DNA from 2 places in the Bradyrhizobium xenonodulans genome. Region 1 is predicted to be linked to the other one. Evidence: predicted binding sites of a transcription regulator. Region 1 holds the regulator's gene; the other holds the start of a gene.
What was found. The regulator PhoB, encoded in region 1, activates phosphate uptake and scavenging genes when phosphate is short. The targets are predictions, from matches to a motif close to TGTCATNNANCTGTCAT.

Region 1 (3,512 bases):
CGCGTCACCGGTCAGCTCATGCTCGACCAGACCAATATTCTCGACCCCAGGCTGGACCTCAATCTGCTGCGCGCCCGCGTCGGCATGGTGTTCCAGAAGCCGACGCCGTTCCCGATGACGATCTACGAGAACATCGCCTTCGGCATCCGCCTCTATGAAAAGATCTCCAAGTCCGAGATGGACGGCCGGGTCGAGAAGGCGCTACGCGGCGGCGCGCTGTGGAACGAGGTCAAGGACAAGCTCAACGCCTCCGGCCTGTCGCTCTCCGGCGGCCAGCAGCAGCGCCTCTGCATCGCCCGCACCGTCGCGGTGCGGCCTGAAGTGATCCTGTTCGACGAGCCCTGCTCGGCACTCGACCCGATCTCGACCGCCAAGGTCGAGGAGCTGATCCAGGAGCTGTCCGAGAACTACACGATCGCGATCGTCACCCACAACATGCAGCAGGCGGCCCGCGTCTCCGACAAGACCGCCTTCATGTATCTCGGCGAGCTGATCGAGTTCGACGACACCAGCAAGATCTTCACGTCGCCGACCGACCGGCGCACGCAGGATTACATCACCGGCCGGTTCGGCTGAGGAGACGGGACATGGGTTCTGAACATACCGCAAAAGCCTTCGACACCGACCTCCAGGAACTCACTCGCCTGGTCGCGGAGATGGGCGGCATCGCCGAGCGCATGATCGTCGATTCCGTCGACGCGCTGATCCGCCGCGACGTCGCGCTCGGCCAGCGTGTCGTCGCCATCGACGCCGAGCTCGACGCGCTCCAGAAGAAGATCGAGGAGCGCGCCGTGCTGACCATCGCGCGCCGCCAGCCGATGGCGGTGGACTTGCGCGAAATCGTCGGCGCCATGCGCGTCGCGACCGATCTCGAGCGCATCGGCGACCTCGCCAAGAACATGGGCAAGCGCGTCGCGGCGCTGGAGACCGATTTCCATCCGCTCAAGCTGTTCCGCGGCCTCGAGCACATGACCGACCTCGTGCAGCAGCAGGTCAAGTCGGTGCTGGACGCCTATGCCGCGCACGATCTGCCGGCGGCGATGGCGGTGTGGAAGGGCGACGAGGAAGTCGACGCCATCTGCACCTCGCTGTTCCGCGAGCTCCTCACCTACATGATGGAGGATCCGCGCAACATCTCGTTCTGCATCCATCTGATGTTCTGCGCCAAGAACATCGAGCGTATCGGCGACCACGCCACCAACATCGCCGAGACCGTGTTCTACATGATCGAGGGCCAGGCGATCACCGACAAGCGGCCGAAGGGCGACATGACGACGTTCGCCACGACGGTCCCGAATACTTGAAGACTTAAGGAGCGACGACACCATGGGCGCACGCATTATGGTGGTTGAGGACGAGGAAGCTCTCACCGAGCTTCTCCGCTACAACCTCGAAGGCGACGGCTATGACGTCGAGACGGTGATGCGCGGCGACGACGCCGACACCCGCCTCAAGGAGCACATTCCCGATCTGATCGTGCTCGACTGGATGCTGCCGGGGCTCTCCGGCATCGAGCTGTGCCGGCGGCTTCGCACCCGTCCCGAGACCAAGCAGCTCCCGATCATCATGCTCACCGCGCGCGGCGAGGAGAGCGAGCGGGTGCGGGGACTTGCGACCGGCGCCGACGACTACATCGTCAAGCCGTTCTCGGTGCCTGAGCTGCTGGCGCGCGTGAAGGGCCTGCTGCGGCGCGCAAGCCCCGAGCGGCTCGCCACCGTTCTGGCCTACGGCGACATCGAGCTCGACCGCGACAAGCGCCGCGTGGCGCGCTCGGGCCGGCCGATCGATCTCGGCCCGACCGAATACCGCCTGCTGGAGTTCTTCCTGGAGCATCCGGGCCGCGTGTTCTCGCGCGAGCAACTGCTCGACAGCGTCTGGGGCCGCGACATCTACATCGACGAGCGCACCGTCGACGTACATATCGGCCGCCTGCGCAAGCTGCTCAATCTCGGCCGCGAGCAGGACCCGATCCGCACCGTCCGCGGCGCCGGTTACGCGCTGGACGACCGGTTTGCCAAGGCGGAGCAGACGTAAGGCCGGCTGCAAGCAGGCAAATAAAAAGCGCGCCGGGTGGCGCGCTTTTCTTTTTCTCGCTCGTCCTGGTTTGTGCCGGAACGATGTCGTCTGGTGCAGTGATCAGCGCGGACCCGGCTTCGGTGCCGCGCGGCGGCGATCGGCGGCCGGCTGATACGCAACCCGCGAGTGCTGGGCGCAATAGGGCAGGCCCGACAGCGCCTTGCCGCCGCAGAAGAAGAAATCCGGGCTCGAGGGATCGCCGACCGGCCAGTGGCAGGTCGCCTCGTTCAATTCCAGCAGCGACAGCCGCTGGCTCATCGGCACCACGTTGTCGTAGGTAACAGGTTCGGCCTCGACCTCGACCTCGAAGGCCTGCGCCAGCGCGGTGTTGCCGCGCGCGATCGGGCGGCTCACCCGCATCATGTGCTGCGCGGGACGCGCCTTGCGCGGCCGGGGCGCAGCAGACGAGGGGCTCTTGGCGCGGCCGGACAGACCGAGCCTGTGCACCTTGCCGATCACGGCGTTGCGGGTGACATTACCGAGCTCTGCCGCGATCTGGCTGGCCGACAATCCGGCCTCCCAGAGCTTCTTCAGTTGCTCGACGCGATCATCCGACCAGGTCAAAACCGTCATTGCACCCTTTCCTTCGCCGCGCGCCAGCCACCCTGGGGCTGCACTGCGAATGCCTAAGCCTCGAAAAACCCGTGCCGCCAGAATCCCTTAAGGCTCGCCGGGCACCGAGAGCCGCCCGAACGTTTACGCCGGTACATGAGGACTTAGAGATCAGAACTTCCGCACGAGATGTCGTATCTGACAAGCCAAACGCTACAATATGGCGTGACTCACGCGCAAGAGTCCGCCGACTCGCTTCCACATGTTCCGTGGCCAAAATCCCGCAAAATCGTCACCGCAAGACTACGGATTCAGCGTTTCGCGAGGCTTTCCGGCCGGCATTGACACCCGTCTTGCCAAGCATAAGATGCTCCCGCGTGCCGCCCTTAAAAGGCGGCACGTTTCGTTTTCCGGGCCGGTTGATGGTGCGTTGCGCAATGCACGCTCACGCCGTCCGCAACATCAAGTGACCGTCATGTCTAACAGCGCAGCACCGCATTTGCTCCCCGTTTTCGCCAGGTCCGACCTCGGTTTCGAGCGCGGCGAAGGCTGCTGGCTGATCGCGACCAATGGCGATCGCTATCTCGATTTCACCTCCGGCGTCGCAGTGAACGCGCTCGGCCATGCCCATCCCGCGCTGGTCAAGGCGTTGCAGGAGCAGGCCACCAAGCTCTGGCACATGTCGAACCTGTTCCAGAGCCCGGACGGCGAGAAGCTTGCTGCGCGTCTGTGCAACGAGAGCTTTGCGGACTTCGTGTTCTTCTGCAATTCCGGGGCGGAGGCGCTGGAGGGTGTGATCAAGCTGGTCCGCCATCATCACTTCTCCAAGGGGCATCCGGAACGCTATCGCATCATCACCTTCGAAGGCGCCTTCCACGGCCGCA
Region 2 (3,512 bases), 3.6 Mb from region 1:
AAACCGCCGGATCAGGAGCATCTCGCGGAGCGCCTTGAGCTCCTGCTCTTTGGTGAATTCCGGGGGCGAGCCGCCGTCGGTCTTGTCCTGTGCAGCGCCTGCGGCGGCTTTCTTGGGTGCGGCCATGGGAATTCCGGGTCAGAGAAAACTTCAGCCCTCTCTAACCCAAGTCAAACGCCGTTGGAAAGCACCGCGGCGGCATGGCACGACTTTCATTATGCCGCACTGCAACGTGGCCGAAACTTTGCAAAACCTTTGGGCTTGATCAGGCAACTTTAGCTCACGCCTCAGTGAAGGAGGCACGAGCAGCCGACGCAAGGAAATTCGGGCCGCTCATCCGCGGGTCCGAGCCCTCGCGCGTGCCCGATTCGCCGCGCCGCCTACCAGCCCAGCTCGCGCAAATACGCTGCACGGGCCGCAACGCCGGTATGCGTGAAATCGGTGAAGACCCCGTCGACGCCGAGACGGAAGAATTTGAGATATTCAAGGCCGGGATCGCCGCGATAATCGGCCGCGAGATATTTCTTCTCGTTGCGGAACGTGAAGACGTGCACGAACAGGCCGAGCTTGTGCGCGTCGGCGATCAGGCTGGTCGCCTCCTGCGTCGAAGCGTCCGGCGTCGATCCCTTGTAGGGTGTGCCGTCGGCGTTGCTGTCCTTCCACGGCGCAATCTTGAGCGGAACGATATAGGCCTTCCACGGACCGATACCGTCGGCATAGGTCTTGATCTCGGCAAGGCCCTCAGGCGTCAGCATCGCATCGTACAGACGCGCATCGCCCGCGGCCGTCCAGTCGAACGGACGCGAATTGGTGATGTTGTCGAGCAGCACCTTGCCGGTCTTGAAGTCGATGCCGTTACCGTCAATGAGCTGGACCTGCCGGGTCTGAAGCCCATGGCTGCGCATATATTTGAGGCTGCCGGGCTCGAAGCTCTGAACCAGGATCGGCGCGTCCTTGGTGTTGAGGCCGTTCTCCCCAATGATCTTGATCAGGGCATCCTCGAGCGGACGGCTGCCGGGCGCGCCGCAGCCGTTCGCGATCGCCTGAGCATTGTTCCAGGTCGGGTTCTTGGTCTCGGGATAGACGAGGATGGAACGTCCGGTCTCCTTGCTCCTGGCCTTGGCGATGTCGATGACGTCCTGGAAACTGATGACCGGGAATTTGCCGTTGAAGACTTTTGGCCGCTCGTTGGCCGCATCATAGGTGGTGCCGCCGATCCAGCTCTTCAGCTCGGCCATGGTGAAATCGGTGACCGACCAGTCATTGGTATGGTCTTCGCCATCCACGATCAGTGACTTCAGCACCGATTTGGGATCGGCCGGATCGGTGAGATCCGTGAGGTAGTCGGCAGGCGTGCCGGTCGCAGACGGGGCCTTGACGCGCACACCTGATACCGTGCGCTTGCGGGCCGCAACGGCCGCATTGGTCTTCGCCACCTCCGTAACATTGGTGTTGTCGCTCAGCCAGGGATTATGACGCACGACCAGAACGCAATCCTTGGTCAGGTGCAAATCCTCTTCGAGCGCGTCGGTTCCCAGCGCAGCGGCGAGGTCATACGAGGCCTCGGTCTCTTCAGCGACCAGTCCCGGCAGGCCGCGATGGCCGAGGATCAGTGGCGGCTTGCCGTCGACGGTCAGGAAGGGTTTTGCGCCTGATGGCGCCGGGCCGGACTGTGCGAAGGCCATCGACAGCGGCAGCAGGGCCACGCCGAACAGCATCGCTCCAATACGCATTGACCGTCCTGAACGACCGTCCCGCATCACCAAGCCTCCGTCTTTGCCTGGCATTGCCGCGAATGCCAGCAGCGCCGACCCCGAATGGGAGCGGCGCTGCCGTCTTGTCGCAAGACTCTGACAGTGGGATGACGGGGCCGGGCGGCGCAGATTTGCGCCGCCCTCTCCTGTCCGATCCTGCCCGATCAGAAGAAGCCGAGCTTCTTGGGGCTGTAGCTGACCAGCAGGTTCTTGGTCTGCTGGTAGTGATCGAGCATCATCTTGTGGGTCTCGCGACCGACGCCCGACTGCTTGTAGCCACCGAACGCAGCATGCGCGGGATAGGCATGGTAGCAGTTGGTCCAGACGCGGCCGGCCTGGATCTCCCGGCCGAAGCGGTAGCAGCGATTGGCATCGCGGCTCCAGACGCCGGCGCCGAGGCCGTAGAGCGTGTCGTTGGCGATCGCAAGCGCCTCCTCGTCGGTCTTGAAGGTCGTGACCGAGACGACGGGGCCGAAGATCTCCTCCTGGAAGATGCGCATCTTGTTGTGGCCCTCGAACACGGTCGGCTGGACGTAGAAGCCGCCGGCGAGATCGCCGGCGAGCTCGGCGCGTCCGCCGCCGGCCAGCACCTTGGCGCCCTCCTGCTTGCCGATGTCGATGTAGGAGAGAATTTTCGCAAGCTGCTCGCCGGAGGCCTGCGCACCGATCATGGTGGCGGCGTCGCGCGGGTCGCCCTGCTTGATCGCGGCGACGCGCTTCAGCGCCCGCTCCATGAAGCGGTCGTAGATGTCGGCGTGGACCAGCGCCCGGCTCGGACAGGTGCAGACCTCGCCCTGGTTCAGCGCGAACATGACGAAGCCTTCGATCGCCTTGTCGAAGAAATCATCGTCCTCGGCCGTGACGTCGTTGAAGAAGATGTTCGGCGACTTGCCGCCGAGCTCCAGCGTCACCGGGATCAGGTTCTGGCTGGCATATTGCATGATCAGCCGGCCCGTTGTGGTCTCGCCGGTGAAGGCGATTTTTGCAATCCGCGGGCTGGAGGCGAGCGGCTTGCCGGCTTCAAGGCCAAAGCCGTTGACGATGTTGAGGACGCCGGGCGGCAGCAGATCGCCGATGATCTCGGCCCAGACCATGATCGAGGCCGGGGTCTGCTCGGCGGGCTTGAGCACCACGCAATTGCCGGCGGCGAGCGCGGGCGCGAGCTTCCAGCACGCCATCAGCAGCGGGAAGTTCCAGGGAATGATCTGGCCGACCACGCCAAGTGGCTCGTGGAAATGATAGGCAATGGTGTCATGGTCGATCTCGCCGATCGAGCCTTCCTGGGCGCGCACCACGCCGGCGAAATAGCGGAAATGATCGATGGCGAGCGGGATGTCGGCGGCGCGGGTCTCGCGGATCGGCTTGCCGTTGTCCCAGGTCTCGGCGATCGCGAGGCGCTCGAGATTCTCTTCCATGCGGTCGGCGATCCGGTTCAGGATCGCGGCGCGCTCGGCGACGCTGGTGCGGCCCCAGGCGGCCTTCGCGGCGTGCGCCGCATCGAGGGCCGCCTCGATGTCCTGCGCGTCGGAGCGCGCAATCTTGCAGACGACCTGGCCGTTCACCGGCGAGGCGTTGTCGAAATACTTGCCGGAGATCGGCGCGACGAACTTGCCGCCGATGAAATTGTCGTAGCGTTCGGCGAAGGGAACTTTGGTGACGCTGAGGAATTCCACCTTGTTCATTGATCACTCCCGATGTTTGCTGTTTGCGCAATTCGTCGCGTGCTCGCGACTTGCGCCAACGATCTCGCGGGAGGTG

Region 2: I3J27_RS20295 (glycerophosphodiester phosphodiesterase family protein) is a predicted target of PhoB. The motif match lies at 1,851-1,867, and genes of this name have one in related genera.

Annotation. Positions count from the first base shown of each region.
Region 1 is NZ_CP089391.1:7,938,056-7,941,567, reverse strand. It holds gene pstB (phosphate ABC transporter ATP-binding protein PstB) at 1-576, shown strand, start outside; gene phoU (phosphate signaling complex protein PhoU) at 588-1,304, shown strand; gene phoB (phosphate regulon transcriptional regulator PhoB) at 1,327-2,034, shown strand; gene I3J27_RS37535 (GcrA family cell cycle regulator) at 2,137-2,649, opposite strand; gene I3J27_RS37530 (aspartate aminotransferase family protein) at 3,104-3,512, shown strand, end outside.
Region 2 is NZ_CP089391.1:4,313,230-4,316,741, forward strand. It holds gene pdhA (pyruvate dehydrogenase (acetyl-transferring) E1 component subunit alpha) at 1-126, opposite strand, end outside; gene I3J27_RS20295 (glycerophosphodiester phosphodiesterase family protein) at 381-1,733, opposite strand; gene adh (aldehyde dehydrogenase) at 1,919-3,436, opposite strand.